One region of the Brevibacillus sp. AG162 genome, then DNA from elsewhere that is predicted to be linked to it. Evidence: riboswitches for the same ligand, from Rfam matches in the RefSeq annotation. Region 1 holds a riboswitch; each other region holds the start of a gene.

Evidence for each region. Region 1 has a riboswitch for cyclic di-GMP ahead of FB479_RS09625 (GNAT family N-acetyltransferase). Riboswitches for the same ligand answer to the same signal wherever they lie in the genome.
Region 2: another riboswitch for cyclic di-GMP. It lies ahead of FB479_RS14610 (methyl-accepting chemotaxis protein); the one in region 1 lies ahead of FB479_RS09625 (GNAT family N-acetyltransferase).
Region 3: another riboswitch for cyclic di-GMP. It lies ahead of ggt (gamma-glutamyltransferase); the one in region 1 lies ahead of FB479_RS09625 (GNAT family N-acetyltransferase).
Region 4: another riboswitch for cyclic di-GMP. It lies ahead of yfmT (benzaldehyde dehydrogenase); the one in region 1 lies ahead of FB479_RS09625 (GNAT family N-acetyltransferase).

The regions. Positions count from the first base shown of each region.
Region 1 is NZ_VFNO01000002.1:995,121-999,794, reverse strand. It holds gene FB479_RS09635 (alpha/beta hydrolase) at 1-906, opposite strand, end outside; gene FB479_RS09630 (methyl-accepting chemotaxis protein) at 1,020-2,492, opposite strand; gene FB479_RS09625 (GNAT family N-acetyltransferase) at 2,496-3,050, opposite strand; cyclic di-GMP riboswitch class I at 3,244-3,327, opposite strand; gene FB479_RS09620 (hypothetical protein) at 3,519-3,704, shown strand; gene FB479_RS09615 (DNA alkylation repair protein) at 3,829-4,536, shown strand.
Region 2 is NZ_VFNO01000004.1:162,472-167,145, forward strand. It holds gene FB479_RS14600 (FAD-binding oxidoreductase) at 1-780, shown strand, start outside; gene FB479_RS14605 (formate--tetrahydrofolate ligase) at 928-2,556, shown strand; cyclic di-GMP riboswitch class I at 2,696-2,794, shown strand; gene FB479_RS14610 (methyl-accepting chemotaxis protein) at 2,868-4,674, shown strand, end outside.
Region 3 is NZ_VFNO01000004.1:250,430-255,103, reverse strand. It holds gene FB479_RS15040 (glutamine--tRNA ligase/YqeY domain fusion protein) at 1-1,564, opposite strand, end outside; gene FB479_RS15035 (SET domain-containing protein) at 1,644-2,261, opposite strand; cyclic di-GMP riboswitch class I at 2,510-2,598, shown strand; gene ggt (gamma-glutamyltransferase) at 2,780-4,498, shown strand; gene FB479_RS15025 (methyl-accepting chemotaxis protein) at 4,580-4,674, shown strand, end outside.
Region 4 is NZ_VFNO01000005.1:245,983-250,656, reverse strand. It holds gene FB479_RS17445 (RsmB/NOP family class I SAM-dependent RNA methyltransferase) at 1-457, opposite strand, end outside; gene FB479_RS17440 (hypothetical protein) at 543-1,298, shown strand; gene FB479_RS17435 (methyl-accepting chemotaxis protein) at 1,323-2,267, shown strand; cyclic di-GMP riboswitch class I at 2,444-2,529, shown strand; gene yfmT (benzaldehyde dehydrogenase) at 2,616-4,073, shown strand; gene FB479_RS17425 (methyl-accepting chemotaxis protein) at 4,104-4,674, shown strand, end outside.

The DNA of each region.
Region 1 (4,674 bases):
GACCATCGGTTGCGGGGGATATTCGTCTTCTCCGGGCCATCCGGGGACATAGCCAAGCTTGCCCAGCGTACCGAAATCAGCAAGCGACTGATCCGAGATAATAGCATCATCCGCACCGCGTATCCATAAAATCGGACACTTCGGCTCCATCTGGACAATACCGGACAAATTAACGTACTTGGGAGAAATCGCATTCGTAATCCCCGTCGTTCCAGGAGCAACACCGGGCCAATCGTTTACGTATTCAAAGGCACCGGGGTAAAAGCCCTCTCCCGTTCGCGTAGAGAGTATCGCGCTCACATAACGATCTTCCTGCTCTGGGGCAACTTGGAACGGGGGCTTGAAATAGAGCTGATTCATGACATTGCGAGGACTGGAGGGAGATTCATTGCCCATATCTTTGGCTGCTATTCTTTTGACCAGCTCGGAGTTGGCAGCTCCTCCACCTGATCCGGAGAAGCTGCTATAGCATGGGGTGCCAGCTATATCCTTGGTTCCACCAAAGCCGTAAGGGGACATGGGGGCGATGAGAATCAGGGAGCGGACTTCCTGCGGGTAATCGATGGCAAACTGCATCACGATTCCTCCACCTAATGACCAGCCGGCAAGATGGACAGGTGTTGGCAAGTCCAATGCCCGAATAAACGAATGAAGGTCATCCGACCAGTCTCGCAAACCGCGTGTCGCATCGATGGGCAATGCTTCGCTTGCTCCATAGCCACGCATATCAGGTGCATACACACGGTACTGGTCACACAGCGCCGCAATGGTATCATCCCAGAACAAGTTGGATGATGCATTGCCGTGAATGAGAAGAAGCGGTTCTCCCTCCGGTACGCCTGCTGTCAGGTAGGAAACGAGCAGGCGATTGGTCTGAATGGTTTTCGTTTCGATACGTCCATCCATCAATGATGTGCCTCCTTTCATGGTAACAAATATCAGAATATTTACATTATATATCTGTTCGGTTACAAAATGAAAAAGAATACAACCGCCCGTGAAAGGCGGTTGCAGGAAGGTTACATATGGAGACCACGCATTTGCTGTTCGATTTTCTCAAAGCCGCCAGAAACCTTAACGACTTCTTCTTTTTGCTCAGAAACGAGAACAAGCACTTCTTCCAGGCTCTCCTTGTTCTTGTCGGTAATATCTGCGTTGACTTCAACTTTTGCGCCGACTTCCTGAATCATGCTGTGAACATGGATGATGAACTCTTGCAGGTTTTTCGTTTTATCTGCGAAGTTTTGCATGTAGTTGTCTACATTGGTAAACATTTCTTGTACTTCGAGAATGCCCTCGCTGTTTTTCTCAAAAGAAGTCTGGGACTCAGAAATCATATCCGATACGAGCTTCATTTTTTCGCGAATGGTCATGAGCAGGCTCGAGATCGACTCGGAGGATAGCTTGGAGGATTCAGCCAGCTTGCGTACTTCATCTGCTACGACAGCAAATCCTCGGCCGTGTTCGCCTGCGCGAGACGCTTCAATCGTGGCATTGAGTGCCAACAGATTGGTTTGTGCAGAAATCTCGGAAATGGTTTGAATAATCTTCCCAATCGATTCGGTTTCTTTATTGAGCTCTTGAATCAGCTGGTTCGTGCCTTGGATGTCCTTGATGAATCGTTCAAAGTCATTGCCGATGTTGCCAATGCGTTTTCCGCTCTCGCTAGTGGCTTCTTTGGTCGATTCTACGTACTCATGCATCTCTGTAACAGAGCGGGTCATATCCTCAACTTGCAGATTCGTCGAGCTCATTTCCCGACGCAGCTCGTCCGTATTGCTGGTCTGGACCGTAAAGGACTCCATAATGTCTTGCAGGGAAGCGACGGTTTCGACAGCGCGAACATTTACACCGTCCGTCACCTTGTTCAAATTCTCTTGATAGTCTTGCATAGAGGTGAGTGATTCATTGATCTGATCCAGAACACGTTGCAACGATTCCTTCGAGGCAATCGCTTCTTGCTTTTGTTGTTCACTTTCCTCTTGCAGCTTGTTATTGAATACAGCATGCATCATGCTCGTGACAGAGACGAAGCAGAAGGTAAGCAGGAAGTACATCAGATCAAGATTGCTTGTCGAATGGAAAATCGTTTCTCTCTGTGTCAGGAAGTAGTAAGAGACAATACCCAATGTCGATACAATCGTTAAAATATTGATGAGTCGGTCTTGATAAATCCCCATGACTGCTACAAAGAACATAATGGTCATGATATTGATCATATGCGGGTCCAGTCCAACTATGATGAACATAAAGATCCCGATTACGGCGAAGTTGAAAAACTTCATAAAGGGCGCTGCTTTTTCACGGAAATTCGGGCGATTGGAGATGTAAGTAAAAGGTGCCAGCACGCCATACAAAATACCTAGCACCGTGAAAACGAATGTGTACGGTACGCCTAGAAAGAGGTTTAAGACTTGAACAACCGTAATAATACTTGCGAATACGATTACGACCCAATTGTTTCTTCTTCTCAATAGATCAATGTTATCCATTTTTTACCCACCTACCTCGACTTTTACTTGGTTGGATGACGACGAATTGTACCAGGAATATTTCGGATCGTGCTTATTGTCATAGACATCTTTTAGATGAAAGAGGGTCGGAATGGCGTCGGCCCCTTTGTAAAAGACGATATCTTTGGTCTGAGTCGCCTTTACTTGATATTTCTTGTTGATGAACTTAAAAAAGGTCGGATCAGCTACCCCGATTGCGTGGGTATAACCATGCTTTTCAGCGTAATCTATCATCAGGCAAATTCCTTTTTGCCCCAGTTGTCCGCGGTATTTCGGCAAAACAGCGAGACTGTCTACCTCCATTACTTTCATATCTTCTGTAACAACATCCTGAAAAAGTGATTTCATATAAGCACTTGATTTGGAAAAGGGCGTCATTTCAAATGTTCCGCCTGCTTCACCATCTTCGGCAATTAAGAGGAACTGAGCGGAGCCTTCTTTCGCGTACTCCATCTCGAAGCCCATGCTGGTCCATACTGTTTCTTTGATTTCATGAAATTTAGCTAACTCTTGTACGGTTTCTACTTGTTTGTACATAACTTCTCCACTCCATCATTTTCTCTGATTGAACTATGTTGTGTATGTTTGTCGTCTCAAAAGTTATGTGTTTCCATCCGTTACGAAAATGAAAATGCTTTCATCCTCCTTTCAAAAAAGTAAACACAAAAAAAGGCCGTTCCATCGAAATGGAACAACCGAAGCTACCAACATCAAAAAATGGTCACAAGATGATGGCAACCCGGCTATCATGGTCAAAGACTGTAGACCCGTGGTTTTGCGTCGCCACCTTTCGATGACTTTGCCTTTTGCATTATTTAGCAAAATTTGTAAAGTTGTGTCGAAATTTGCTAGATATAATCTAGCAAAATATAAGCCAAAAGATGTATCTTTGTCAAGTTTTGGTAGGGAAAAGAAACTAATTGTTCATAAAGTATTTCCCGAAAATCACCCGTAACAAAAATTTTCCAACTATCCGATAACTAGAAGGAATAGGAGGGGATTTTTATGAAGGAAGTAAAAGTGATTCAATTTTACTTTTCCGGAGGCGGTGAAACGATTAGCGTCGAAACGACGGAACCGGAAGAGATCATTCAAATGGTCGCTAATCAAAACGACGGATGGCTTCAGTATGATGATGTTGTCATCAACGTCAGAAATGTTTCGTATATCAAAGTACGCAATAAGGCGTAAGGATAGGAAAAGAGCGTCAAGCTCCAACACGAAAAAGCTCTCCTTTGAATGTGGAGGGCTTTTTCGTGTTGGAGGTAGCGCTGCTGGTTATCCTATTAAATAGAAGAAAAAGGAGGGTGGCAAGATGACGTTGGAAGAAGTCATGCAGAAGCTCGAAGCGATGGGGACAGAACAGACGAAAAAAACGTTATTGCGGCATGGGGCGAAAGAGCCTTTGTTTGGCGTGCGAATCGGTGATATGAAAAAGCTGGTCAAGGAGGTAAAGCGTGATCAGCAGCTCGTTCAGGCGCTATACGATACGGGAAACTACGACGCCATGTACTTGGCCGGATTGACGGTTGACCCGAAGAGCATGACAAAAGAGCGACTGCAGGCTTGGGTCCAGGAAGCGTCTTGGTACGCCCCCGCCGAATATACGGTTGCGAGTGTAGCCGCTGAGAGCCATTTTGCCATGGAGTTGGCACGGGAATGGATCGAGTCAAAGGAAGAGATGGTAGCCACATGTGGGTGGAATACGTATTCGAACTACTTGTCGATTACTCCCGATGAACAGCTAGATAAAGAAGAAATCAAACGGCTCCTCATGAGAGTGAAGGAGACGATTCACCAGGAACAAAATCGCGTTCGGTACACCATGAATCAATTCGTTATTTCAGTAGGCGCGTATGTACCGGAACTTCATCAGGAAGCGTTGGAAGTGGCCGCAGCGATTGGCAAAGTACATGTGGACGTTGGACAGACAGCGTGCAAGGTTCCGTTGGCTACGGAGTATATCAAAAAGATAGAGGAACGAGGGAGTGTCGGAAAAAAGAAAAAGACATGCATCTGCTAGTCGGGCATTTTTCTCGTTCATTTGGCGTATATTTCTAAGGTGCTTTTGTTTACTAAAGTATCGACTATTCTTTGCTAATGTGCTATCATGATACCTTGTTAACGTATTACCACTTTATCAGAGTAAAATATAGAGTAG
Region 2 (4,674 bases), on a different contig from region 1:
GGAACGCTCGGTGTATTCACAGAGCTGACCTTGCGTGTCTACGGTATCCCTGAGGCGACAACGGCGGCGCGTGCCAGCTTCCCCTCTGTTCAGGATGCCGTCGATACCGTCGTGGATATTCTCGGAGCGGGTATTCAAGTAGCGCGAATCGAGCTGGTTGATGAACGTTCCATCCAACAAGTGAATCTGTACAAGGAAACGAGTTACCCGGAAGCACCGACGCTGTTTATCGAGTTCCACGGCAGTGAACAAGGGCTCGCGTATGATATCAACTTTGCCCAGAACATCGCCGATGGTCATGGCTGCACGCAGTTTCTTTTTGAAACCGATTCGAAGGCGCGGACGCAGCTCTGGGACGCTCGTCATAACCTGGCGTATGCCTTCCTGCACAAATCGCCCGGGAAAAAGCTGATGGTGACAGATGTTTGCTTGCCGATTTCCGAGCTGGCAGGAGTAGTTGTGGATGCGCGGCAAGCCATTGATCTCGCTGGGCTGGATGGAGCGATTGCAGGGCATGTCGGGGATGGGAACTATCACGCGATCCTGATGATCGACCTGAATGATCCTGAAGAAGTGGCTCGTGCCGAGGAAGTAAATGCCCATCTGGTGGAATACGCATTGAGTCGGGGAGGAACCTGCACGGGAGAACATGGTGTGGGTGTGGGAAAAATCAAGTACCAGCACAAGGAACACGGAGAAGCACTGGACATCATGCAAGCGATGAAGCAAGTGATGGACCCGAACGGCATTTTGAATCCGGGAAAAATTTTCGGGAAATAAATGAGAGCCTGCATTCTGAACGTTTGTCGGAATGTGGGCTTTTTCTTTTGCGTAATGTGTCGAAGAGGAAAGGAGAAAGGATGATTATGCAGAATGTAGAAGATTGGTAACTGGTGCATTACATTCTGGTGTGGCAGGGAGGCAAGTATGAAGTCTATTGTTGAAATTGCCAAGATTGCAGGTATCGAAGAACAGCATTTGGAGCTATACGGAAAGTATAAAGCCAAACTATCAGATGAGCTATGGGAGCAAGTGAAGGATCGCCCTGATGGCAAACTGATTCTTGTTACAGCGATGAACCCTAACCCGGCGGGAGCAGGCAAGACGCTCACGACGATTGGTCTGTCACAAGCATTAAATTATCTCGGGAAGAAAACAATGGCAGCGCTTCGCGAGCCGTCCTTGGGTCCTTGCATGGGGATCAAAGGAGGCGCAACCGGAAGCGGTCAGGCACAAATTCTCCCGGCTGATGAAATTAACCTGCATTTTACAGGGGACATTCATGCGATTACAGCTGCCCATAACTTGTTGGCAGCGATGATCGACAATCATATTTTCCATGGCAATCCGCGCGGGCTCAATCCGAAGAAAATCGTCTGGAAACGGGCAATGGACATGAACGACCGCGCACTGCGTAACATCGTTGTTGGTCTGGGTGACGGCAATGGGATGACGCGTGAGGACGGCTTCATGATTACGACTGCGTCGGAAATCATGGCGATTCTATGCTTAAGTGAGAATCTGGCAGACTTGCGCGAGCGGTTGAACCATATCATTATTGGCTACGATTTCGATGATCAGCCTGTACGGGCAGAAGAAATCAATGCGGTTGATGCGATGTGCGTTCTCTTGAAGGAAGCGATCAAGCCCAATCTCGTACAGACAATCGAAGGAACTCCGGTCATTATTCACGGCGGACCTTTTGCCAATATCGCGCATGGGTGCAGCAGCGTGATCGGAACCAAGATGGCCTTGAAGCTGGCGGATTACGTCGTAACAGAGGCGGGCTTCGGTGCGGATTTAGGAGCGGAGAAGTTTTTTGACATCAAGTGCAGAAAAGCAGGCCTCACACCATCGGCTGCTGTCGTGGTCATTACGGTTCGCTCCTTGAAATTCAACGGCGGGGTAAAAGTACCTGACCTGGCAGCGGAGAACTTGTCTGCTCTGGAAAAAGGCTTCGAAAACGTCAAGCGCCATCTGGAAAATCTGCAGAAGTTCGGTGTGCCAGCAGTGGTGGCCATCAATCATTTTGCGACGGATACGCAGGCAGAGATCGATGCCGTTATTGCGCTGTGCCAAGCGGCCGGAGCCGAAGCGGCGCTCTCTAAAGTGTGGGCAGAAGGAGGAGCTGGCGGTGTCGAGCTGGCTGAAAAAGTGACGCGTGCAGCAGAGCGGCCTTCCTCCTTCCGATTCTTGTATGAGGAGAACCTCAGCATTAGAGACAAGATTGAGACAGTAGTAAAAGAAGTGTACCGTGGATCAGGAGTTGTCTTTTCGCCGCTTGCATTGAAAACGATGCAAAAGGTAGAAGAAATGGGCATGTCCCATCTGCCTGTATGCATGGCGAAAACACCATACTCCTTTACGGACCGCGCTGATCTGTTGGGAGCACCTGTTGACTTCACGATTCAAGTGAGTGAAGTGCGCATATCGGCAGGAGCTGGTTTTATCGTCGCACTGACCGGAAGCTTGGTTACAATGCCAGGCCTCCCGAAAAAGCCGGCTGCTGAATCGCTGTATGTAGATGAGAATGGACACGTGATCGGATTGAGCTGATCAAGAGAATATACAAGAGAGCTGACACCTGTTTCCGGGTCGTCAGCTTTTTTTAAAAAATTTGTGGTTTATAACAGAGAAAATATGGGAAAAGAACGATGAGATTGAAAAAGTGTGGACTAAAACTAAAAACAACAAGGAATGACAAAGGCAAACCTGTTGAAAGGCAGGGACGCAAAGCCACGGGTCTAAAGTCGAGGATCTATGATTTTCGCACTAGGACAGCCGGGTTGCCGTACCGTAGTCATGATCGGCTGTCGGTAGGCAGTCTTTTTTTTGTTGAAAGGAAGAGAAGGGAGAAGTGGTAGTGTATGAAAAATAGTTTGAAGAATAAGCTAATTATCATTTTGTGCCTGCTTTTGCTTGTTAGTTTGGGCATGGTATGCGGTGCAAGCTATTGGAGTGCTTCGAAGCTGTTGGCAGACAGTCTTGACAAAGAAGCTGAGCTGGCCGCAAGTAATCTCTCCATTCGTATCGACAGTTTCTTTCAAGAAAAAATCGGAGTTGTAAAAACGATAGGAGGATTGATCTCCGCGGATAACAATTTCGATCATGACCTGAAGTTGATTCAAGAAGCGCAAAAGGAAAATCCTGAGTTTGAGACCTTCTTCTTTTCGTATGATTTAAGCGGAACGAAAGTGATCAATTTCAAAGGAGAAGTGACCAATCCATCGGACCGACCACACTTTCAGGAAGCTGGCAAAGGGGAAGGAAAGGTAATCGTTTCCGAGCCAGTGGTTTCGAAACGGACGGGGAATAACATTGTGACGATTATCGTTCCCCTGATGAAGGACAATCGTCAATACGGTTATGTCGGATCAACCATTCCGATCAATGAAATTCAACAAAAGGTGTCTCAAGAGAAGTTCGGGCAAAGCGGTTACGCCTTTTTAGTTAGTAAAACAGGGACTTTTATCTATCACCCGACGAGTGAGTACATTCTGAAGGAATCGATTCTCAACCTGGGTTTTCTTGAGCTTCAAACAGCATTTGAAGACATCAAGAACGGAACTCATGGAGTCACTCAATACCAATACGAGCAAATACCTCAATTTGTTTCCTATGCACCTACCAGTCTGAATTGGGGCGTATACATCACGGCACCGATAGCAGAGCTGCATGCTCCCGTAGATGCGCTGTCGCTTCAATTGATGATCATTTCCCTCATCGTGTTGGCTGTTGGGGTAGTCCTGGTTTATTTCTTGGCTGTACGCATGGTGAAACCAATTGAGCGTCTGAATCAAGCGGTAAACATAGTGGCTCAGGGGAATTTGGCTGAGACAGTTACGGTGGAAGGGAAAGACGAGATTGCCGTTCTGTCCCGTGACTTTAACCAAACCGTATCGCACTTGAAAAATTTGATCGAAGACGTATCTCTGTCGTCTGATCAAGTACAGCGTTTTAGTCAGGAAGTATCCGAAGGTATTAAACAAGCGACGGAAAACATCAACCAAATCGGCTTGTCTATTGGACAGATTTCTGAGGGAGTAGAGGCACAGGCAGCCAGCTCGCAGGAAGTCGCATTGTCGATGACTGACATGGCAGCAGGCATCGTGAAAATCGCGGAGACGTCTGCACATGTTTCAGAGGCTGCCCAGATAGCAACAGAGCAGGCAGAACAAGGAACTGCTGTGGTAGAGCAGGCAGTTCGCCAGATGGGAAGCATTGGCGAGGGAACATCGAAGGCGACAGTAGCAATCGAGCAGCTCAACAATCGCTCCAAAGAAATCGAAGGCATTCTCGATACCATCAGTCAGTTGACCTCGCAAATCAACCTGCTAGCCTTAAACGCTTCGATTGAGGCAGCACGTGCTGGCGAGCATGGACGTGGGTTTGCTGTAGTTGCCGGAGAGGTGAAAAAGCTGGCGAACCAATCCGAGGAGTCCGCATCCAAAATCGCGATGCTGATCGGGGAAATCCAGCAAGATACCCGTCACGCGGTAGAGGTCATGACCGAGGGCAACGAAAACGCACAGCAAGGTATTCAACTGGTCGAAGAGGTTCGCGAAATCTTCGGGTACATTTTAGAATCTTCCCGTAACGTTGCTGCGCACATTTTGGAAGTATCTGCAGCATCTGAACAAATGTCAGCAGGCTCTGAGCAGGTAAGTGCTTCTG
Region 3 (4,674 bases), on a different contig from region 1:
GGAAAAATTGATACTTGTCTTGTGGCTTGGTTTCTTTCATATTTGGCTCCACATAGCCTTGCAGCACTTCCAACGAATTCGGGTTAACGTTGTCGAGGAATGTGCCCTCTGCCTCTTCATCATCCATAATCAATGGCTCATACAAACGGAATTCAGCAGGAACAGCACTGGTCGCATCCACCCAGTGAATCGTACCTTTTACCTTGCGACCTGTAAAACCACTGCCGCTCTTCGTCTCAGGGTCATACGTGCAATGGATCTCGATCACATTGCCATCAGCATCCTTCACGACGTCATTGCATTTAATGAAATACGCGTGCTTCAGACGCACTTCATTTCCCGGGAACAAGCGGAAATACTTGCTCGGCGGGTTTTCCATAAAGTCATCCTGCTCAATGTAGATTTCGCGGGAAAACGGAATTTGACGATTGCCCATCTCTGGATTCTCTGGATTGATCTCCGCTTCGAGCATCTCGACTTGTCCTTCCGGATAGTTCGTGATGACGACCTTCAACGGATTCAAAACAGCCATCGTACGTGGTGCCTTCAGCTTCAGGTCCTCACGGATGAAATACTCCAGCATTTTCTCATCAACGGTGCTGTTAGCGCGCGCTACGCCTACTTCACGAGCGAATGTGCGAATCGCTTCCGGTGTATAGCCGCGACGACGGAAGCCTGCAATGGTTGGCATGCGCGGGTCATCCCAGCCGTCTACTACATTCTCATCGACAAGCTGTTTCAGCTTGCGCTTACTCATAACGGTGTTCGTCAGGTTCAAACGGGCAAATTCGTACTGGCGTGGTACCTTCTCCATTTCGCACTCGCGGACTACCCAGTCGTACAACGGGCGATGATCTTCGAATTCCAGTGAACACAGAGAGTGTGTCACGCCCTCAATGGCATCCTCCAACGGATGAGCGAAGTCGTACATCGGATAGATGCACCATTTGTCGCCCGTGTTGTGATGCGTCGCATGGGAGATTCGATACAGAACCGGATCACGCATGTTGAAGTTCTGAGAAGCCATATCGATTTTCGCACGCAGCACCTTTTCTCCGTCCTTGAATTCCCCTTGGCGCATCCGTGCAAACAGGTCCAGGTTTTCCTCCACAGATCGGTTGCGGAACGGACTATCTGTACCTGGCTCTGTCCATGTTCCACGCATTTTACGCATGTCTTCGGGAGACAGATCGTCTACGTAAGCCAGACCTTTTTTAATCAACAGCACCGCACGGTTGTACATCTCTTCAAAGTAATCAGATGCAAAAAACAGCCCGTCCCAATCGAAGCCAAGCCATTGAACGTCCCTTTTGATGGCCTCTACGTATTCGATGTCTTCCTTTACCGGGTTGGTATCGTCAAAACGAAGGTTGGCCTTGCCGGAAAATTCTCGTGCCAACTCAAAGTTGAGGCAGATTGCTTTTGCATGTCCAATATGAAGATACCCGTTCGGTTCTGGGGGAAAGCGGGTAATGATTTCCTTTACTTTGCCCTCTTGCAAGTCATCAATCATGATATTGCGGATAAAATTGGATGCCGCTACCTTGTTTTCCAATGAAATCAACCTTTCACTTCACCTTTACATTCCATAATACTGATTCTCTACCCAGAGTTCAACAAAATCGGGTCGTTGACCGACCCGCTTACGTCTTCTGTTGCTGCCTCGTTTGCCATTGTGACCTGCAATACAGATGAATGACAGAATCAATGGCTAAGCGCTGCTCCGTGATCCCTCGAATCGTTTCGAGATGCTTCGGGGAAATCAAATGCAGCAAAGGCTGTTCAACATGATTGAAACGTTGGAATGCTTCCGCTGCAATCCGATCCCACTGCGGGTAATACCGAAGCAAGTCATCGGGCATTACGCGGGCGCGGTCCGTGTCGGACTCGGGCAAACAATCAAAAGGTTCATCCAGATTTAACGTGCCATAATCATCGGTCAGCTCTTCGCCCGGAAAAATATCCCGTGCAGCCAATTCCAGATCATACATGGTCGGCACACAATTCGCATGAAAGCTGTGGTTCACGTACCTTGCCTTATCCCAACAAAGAATGTACTTTCCGAACTGGTTCTTGAATGAATATTTTTGCACGTCCTGTTTTCGTAATGAGTCAAGTCTTTCCACAAATGCAGGGTCCAATACCTGGTCCAAATCATCCTGTGCCCATACAATCGTTCCTTTTGGGATAAACCTTGTCGCAAACACACCGTACCCGATCTCATCGTTGATATAGCGCAATTCTGTATCGGGATGCATCATGGTCTTTGTTTCACTCCTTGGCGAATGTGCCTTTTTATCATCATAAGCAGTTCAGCCCCAGGAGGTGTGTGAATGTCTGCGAAAAACAACCTTCCCCATAGCATTCCTGACTATTTTTCTGGATTAAAATATTTTTCTTATTTACCACAAATGGTAAATAGTCTATATTATTGGCAAACGGAGTTTTAGGAACATTTTCCCACAACGATCGAATCAGTCTATGTGTCAATTTTCTACTTCATCCATTGATATCGAAACGGCATACCCGGGGAAATCCGGCGACGCAAAGCTACAGGGGCTACCTCCGCAACAGCGGACACGCTTGCCAGCTACCGAAGTATTGATGTAGGACGAGACCAATGATCCTATATCATTGGTCTTTTTTTGCGCTCGCAATGTCTATTTTTGTCTATTTTTGTATGTTTGTGTATTTTTAACTTTTAAAGGAGGTGAGGCAACAGCGGATAGCCGGTTTAATGAATCATTATTCTATTCATCATGAAGGAGGTTTCATAGGAATGTCATTCTGGAAGAAACTCTCGACCGTCGCGCTGACTGCTGTCATCGGGGTATCAACATTCTCTGGGGCACAAGCTGCTAATCGTCCAACATCGATGTCACCGAACGCAATGGTGACGACTCCTCACTATCTGGCTACGGCTGCGGCCCTGAAGACATTGGAAAACGGTGGTAATGCAGTAGATGCTGCTATTACAGCCGCTTCCACATTAGCTGTCGTCTATCCTCATTACACAACCATTGGCGGAGATAACTTCTGGCTCATCTACAATGCCAAAACAAAAGAACTGAAGGCGCTGAACGGCAGTGGTCGCGCAGGCGAAAAGGCAACCATCGACTATTACAAAGGCAAAGGCTACGAAAAAATCCCGTCCCGCGGTTATGAATCGGCAAACACTGTCCCTGGTGTCGTCTCCGGCTGGTGGGAGGCGTACAACTACGCCCATAAAAGCATGGGCAACAGTAAGCTTCAATGGCACAAACTGCTGGAGCCGGCCATTGGATACGCCGAGAACGGATATCCAGTCTCCCCCAACCAAGTATATTGGACGAAATACGCGACAGATCCAACTGACAATGACTTGAAAAATCTTCAACGTTTTGATGGATTCCGCAAAACATTCCTGAAGCCCAACGGCGATTCCTATGCCGCAGGCGAAATTCTTAAACAAAAGGATCTTGCCAATACTTTGCGAATCATTGCAAAAAAAGGCGCTGACGGTTTTTATAAAGGAGAAGTTGCTAAAAAAATCGTAGCAGACATGCAAGCCAACGGTGGATTGCTCACGTTGAAAGATTTTGAGAAGCACACCTCCACTTGGGCAGATCCAATTTCGGTAGACTACCGCGGTTATAAAGCGTACAACGTTCCGCCTAACTCCCAAGGCATGGCATCGCTCTCCATTCTTAATGTTCTGAATAATTTTGACCTCAAGAGCATGGGTGAAGGAACACCCGATTACTATCACACGATTGTCGAAGCTACCAAACAGTCTTTTGCTGACCGCGACAAATGGCTGACTGACCCTGCCTTTGTGGATATCCCTGTGGATGAGCTGTTGTCCAAGGAGCACGGGAAAGATTTAGCTGCGCGCATTGATATGAAGCAAGCCGCCAAATCCGTAGAACCGCTTGATCCAAAAGGCGATACAACCTGGTTCGGGATCGTCGACAAAGATGGCAATGCAGTGTCTATCATTCAGAGTCACTACTTTGACTGGGGTTCCGGCATCGTAGCGAAAGATACGGGCATCCTTTTGCAAAACCGCGGAAGCTATTTCTCTTTGGATCCCAAACACATCAATCACTTGGAACCAGGAAAACGCACTTTCCACACAATTAACCCAGCGATGCTCTTTAAAGGGGACAAGCCTTATCTCCTCTACGGAACACAAGGGGGAGAAGGACAGCCGCAAACGCAAGCCGCTCTCGTCACGCGTATCGTCGACTTTGGTTTCAGCGTGCAAGACGCAATCGAAGCGCCAAGATGGTTGCATGGACGCAACTGGGGATCTGCTTCCAACAATCTCAAGGTGGAAAGCCGCATCCCTCAAGAAGTCCTGGACGAGTTAATAAAACGGGGGCATCCAGTCGAAAAGCTGGAAGCAGCCTATACCGATACGATGGGACAGTCCGGCGCAATCCTGATTGACCCGCAAACCAATGTAAAATTTGGCGGTGCTGACCCTCGCGGTGAAGGCGCAGCAATGGGATATTGATATTTTGTCAGGCTGCTGAGTAAATCTCAGCAGTCTACCTGTTTCTATTTCGCAAACACGGATTAGGAGTGGAAAAACCCTATGTTTTTGTTCAACAAACTCAGGAACAAAATGATCCTTTGGTTTCTCGTCGTGGCCGTCATTCCACTTGCTGCCGTTTCGTCTTTTATCACGAG
Region 4 (4,674 bases), on a different contig from region 1:
CGCCGCAGCGCTCCAGATTTTCTGACAAGGCTTTTGCCCGAACAGGATGGATTTCGTTTGCCACAAGCATTCCTTGTCCACGCAAAAACGCTGCAAGCTGCGTCGATTTCCCCCCTGGCGCTGCACACAGGTCGAGGATGCGCTCACCAGGTTGTGCGCCGAGTGCTTCGGCAGCGGACATCGCGCTTGGCTCCTGCAAGTAGTACATGCCAGCGGAGTGAAAAGGATGCTTGCCGGGACGATCCGGCTCTTTGTAGCGAAAACCATTTTCACACCAAGGGACTGCTTCCAGAGCAAACGGCGAGATTTTCAAAAAATCGTCACGACCCACCTTCAACGGATTGACCCGCAAGCCGTGTGTCACAGGCTGATCATACGAGGAAACGAATGCCTCATAATCGTGTCCGAGCAAGGTTTTCATGCGCTCGGTAAATGGTGTTGGTAAATTTTTTGTCATAACAGCCTCCGATGTCAGATTTTGGCCCCATGTGAAAGGAAAAGATAGAATCATGGCGAATCATAGAGAATGAGGTGAGAGCATTATGGAAGGATCCCGTGCAAAACGCTACCGCTCCCGGCGGAGGAATGACTCGGAAGTAAGCCGGTTTTGGATCATGGGGTTGCTGTTCTCACTGCTGGTGCTCGCTTTTGAATTCTTTATCGAAATACCCGCCGATGCAGATTGGCTGATCGATATGGAGATGGCTTTGTTTTCTGCCAGCTTTACGTTGCTTGCCTTTTATCTGCTCGGACTTACCTTTGCCTTTTCACGCCACCAAAAGGCAGGGAAGATCAATCACCAAATCATCATCTATGTATGGTTGGGTGCGATCTTGTTTCACTTGTTCCTGCTCATCAGCAATTTGTCCAATCAGCATGTGTACAAAGCAGGGATCATTCTATTTTTAGGACCATTGTTTTTAACTGTCTACCATTTTATCACGTACTTGGCAGCTTTGCGCGAGGAGCGTGAGGAGCAGGAGGCAGCTACGACAGCTACGCTCGAGCGTACGGCCTACCAGATGATTCTGGAGGGCGGACGTGTATACAGCGAGTTAAGTCGCCTGAAAACAGAATATCCAGAAGTGGAGCAAATGCTTCGTGCCAACGATTTTCACGATAAACTGGAGCGCTATGCTTTGGAAATGCAGCAGTATTTGCAGGCGAAGCATTTTGAGCGTAAAGACGTGGAGCTCTTGGAGGGTCACTATTATTTCTTGGAAAACTTGCTGAGCTTGGCGAAACAACATCCGGGAATAATCGAGTCCCGCGTATATAGCCGCCGAAGTGACAATTGATGGGTACAAAGGAGAGGGAAGCGGATGTTTTGGAAAAAAGACAAAGGCCTGGCAGAAAAAGAGACAGCAGCGACGACAGTGGCAACTCCCGCAACCACAATGGCAGGACAGCAAGACGCTTGGAAACATGAGCTTCGCGGTGTTTACGAACAGATGGGTGCGATCCTCACTTCGAACCAAGCGGTGAATGCCGAATCCGATCAAATGGTGAGATTAGTGGCGAGGATGAAGCGTGTCGTAGATAATATCCAGGCCATTAACGAGCGGGATGATGAATCTGCGAGCCAGTTGTCCGTTCGAGGAGAGCGCCTGACAAACATCTGTAAACAATCGGTAGCGCGTGCAGATGAAGGCAAGAAGGCGATGACGGACGTTGTGGAAGTCATGAGCCTGCTCGACAAAGAATCGGTCCATACGTCCAAGTCCATGAGCCGCTTGGAAGAGCGCTCTTCGGAAATTACGAGTATCGTCAAGGTAATCAGCGACATTGCCAATCAAACCAACCTTCTCGCTTTGAATGCAGCGATAGAAGCTGCCCGTGCGGGTGAACAAGGCCGAGGCTTTGCTGTCGTAGCAGATGAAGTACGGAAGCTGGCCGAGATGACAGCGAACTCGACCAAGACGATTGCAGAATTGATCGGCAAGATTCAGGAAGAAACAAAAGAAGCGTTGTCCAACAGTGAAAAAAGCAGCAGTGCAATCAAAAATGGACTTTCTATCAGCAAGGATGCTGCAGAGAAGACGGATCAGATCGTGAACGCTTTCCAGGCGCTGAACGTCGAAGTGTCAGGTGTGATGGAAATCATCGCGCAGCAAAAGCGATTTGCTGACGATGTGTCCCAGCAGGTAAATGATGCAAAAGGCTTGCTGGACGAGCTGAATGAAGGCTTGACCAAGCACGTGAGGGACGCCAACGCGGTAGAGCAAATGCTCGCGACGGGCGTAAAGGATGTCAAAAAGTTATTGTGATCATAAAGAAAAAGAATCAGGAGTCCGTATCCAAGCGATGCGGACTTTTTGGTATTTGCTCACGTTGTTTCATTGAAATTTTACATATTCCCGTTTGACTATTAGGAATAGAGTACTATAATCAAAGTAGTATTCTCCATATCTTTCCTTTTTTCGACAAAATCATATCGGCATTCGCTATGAATGGGCAAACCCATTGAAAAGTGGGGACGCAAAGCCACGGGCCTAATGTACACGTTACGATGGCAGCCGGGTTGCCGACTAGCAGTGTATTTTGCTGTTTTAGTTTTACGGCTCCTTTCATGCGAATGGAGCCTATTTAACTTTACAAAAGGGAGAGGTTAAAGCATGTCAATCCTTCAAACACTGGACAAGCAGTACATCAATGGGGAGTGGCGCGACGGACTTGGCGCGAAGACATTGCAAGATATCAACCCTTACAACGGGGAAGTCATCGCAGAATTCAAAATGGCAAATCTGGAGGATATCGACGCGGCTTACAAGGCGGCAGCCAACGCGAAAAAAGAGTGGGATGAAGTGAATGCCTATACCAAATCCCGAATGTTGGAGCGTGCTGTTCACTATATCGAAGAGCATGAAGAGGAAATCATTCAGATCATCATTCGTGAATTGGGTGGAACCCGTCTGAAGGCGTTTTTTGAGATCGGGCTTGTGAAGGATATTATTCGCGAGGCGGCTACGTTCCCGGTACGCATGGAAGGAAAAATTCTTCCTTCTCCCGTAGACGGAAAAGAAAATCGTTTGTATCGGATTCCCGCAGGAGTTGTCGGCGTCATCAGTCCGTTTAACTTTCCGTTCTATTTGTCGATGAAGTCCGTAGCTCCAGCTCTTGGCGCGGGCAACGGTGTCGTCCTCAAACCACATGAGCACACGCCAATCACGGGTGGGACTCTCATCGCGAAAATTTTTGAAGAAGTAGGTCTGCCCAAAGGCTTGATCAACGTCGTGGTGACGGATATTGCAGAAATTGGCGATGGTTTTGTCTCCCACCCGATTCCGCGGATCCTTTCGTTTACAGGCTCTAGCCAAGTAGGTAGCCATATCGCGCAAGTGGCAGCGAAGCATTTCAAAAAGGCGATTTTGGAGCTGGGCGGCAATAGTGCACTGATCGTTTTGGAGGATGCGGATCTCCAGTATGCCGTCAATGCAGCGGTATTCAGCCGCTTTACTCACCAAGGTCAGATTTGCATGTCGGCTAACCGAGTACTGGTTCACCAAGATGTATACGATAAATTCCTCGATCTGTATGTGGAAAAAGTATCTGGACTCAAGGTAGGCGACCCAAATGATCCAGACACAGTAATCGGTCCGTTGATCAATCAACGGCAAGTCACTAACCTGATGGCTACGATCGATGAGGCGATACGCGAAGGAGCCGTTCCTGCACTGAAAGGGGAAGTAAAAGGCAACGTGGTCGAGCCTATCGTTTTGACAGGCGTGACCACAGACATGTCGATTGCCGGAAAAGAGCTGTTTGGTCCTGCTGTTTGCATCATGTCGTTTGCTTCCGAGGAAGAAGCGATTCGCATGGCGAACGAGACCCCATTTGGATTGTCCGGGGCGATTCATACGCGCGATCTGGAGAGAGGTGCCCAGATGGCCAAACGAATTGAGACCGGCATGATTCACATCAATGATGGGACGATCAATGACGAGCCAATTGTGGCGTTCGGCGGTGAAAAGCATTCCGGGTTGGGACGTTTGAATGGTCAATGGAGCTTAGAAGAGTTTACTACGCTGAAATGGATTTCGGTTCAACATAAAAAGCGCCAATTTCCATACTAATGCCAGCAAAATATAGAGGTGAAGAGGGTCATGAACGGATACGAAGAATGGAACGAAACAGAAGCTTCCGAAAAGGGGAAAAACGCAGAACTGCTCGAGGCTTTCATCAAGGTTGCCCCTTATTTAAATGATTTGCTCACCGATGACATTACCATTGGGGTCTACGACACGGAAAAGCTATTGCGCAATGTGCCTGCCGAAACATTTGCGCTACAAGTAAAGCCTGGTGATCCACTTCAGGAAGGAGATGTGATCACCAACGCGATTCGAAAAAACACCAAGCAGGCGATGATGGTCCCCAAGGAATTATTTGGTTTTCCTCTTGTCGCTCGGGCGATCCCCCTGCATGATCACACGGGAAAAGTCATCGGCGGTGTCGGCATTGGTTCGAGTATGGAGCGAGCCAACGAGCTGTATGAAATTGCCGCAAATCTCTCAAGTGTCGTCGAGCAGGTCAGTGCCACCACACAAGAGATGGCCGTGCAGATCGGGAATTTGAACGAGCAAATGAAGGCGATCTCAGAGCAAGCCAATGATGTGAGCCAAAGTACGACTGAGATCGAGCAAATTACACTCGCCGTGAAAAAAATCGCTGATCAAA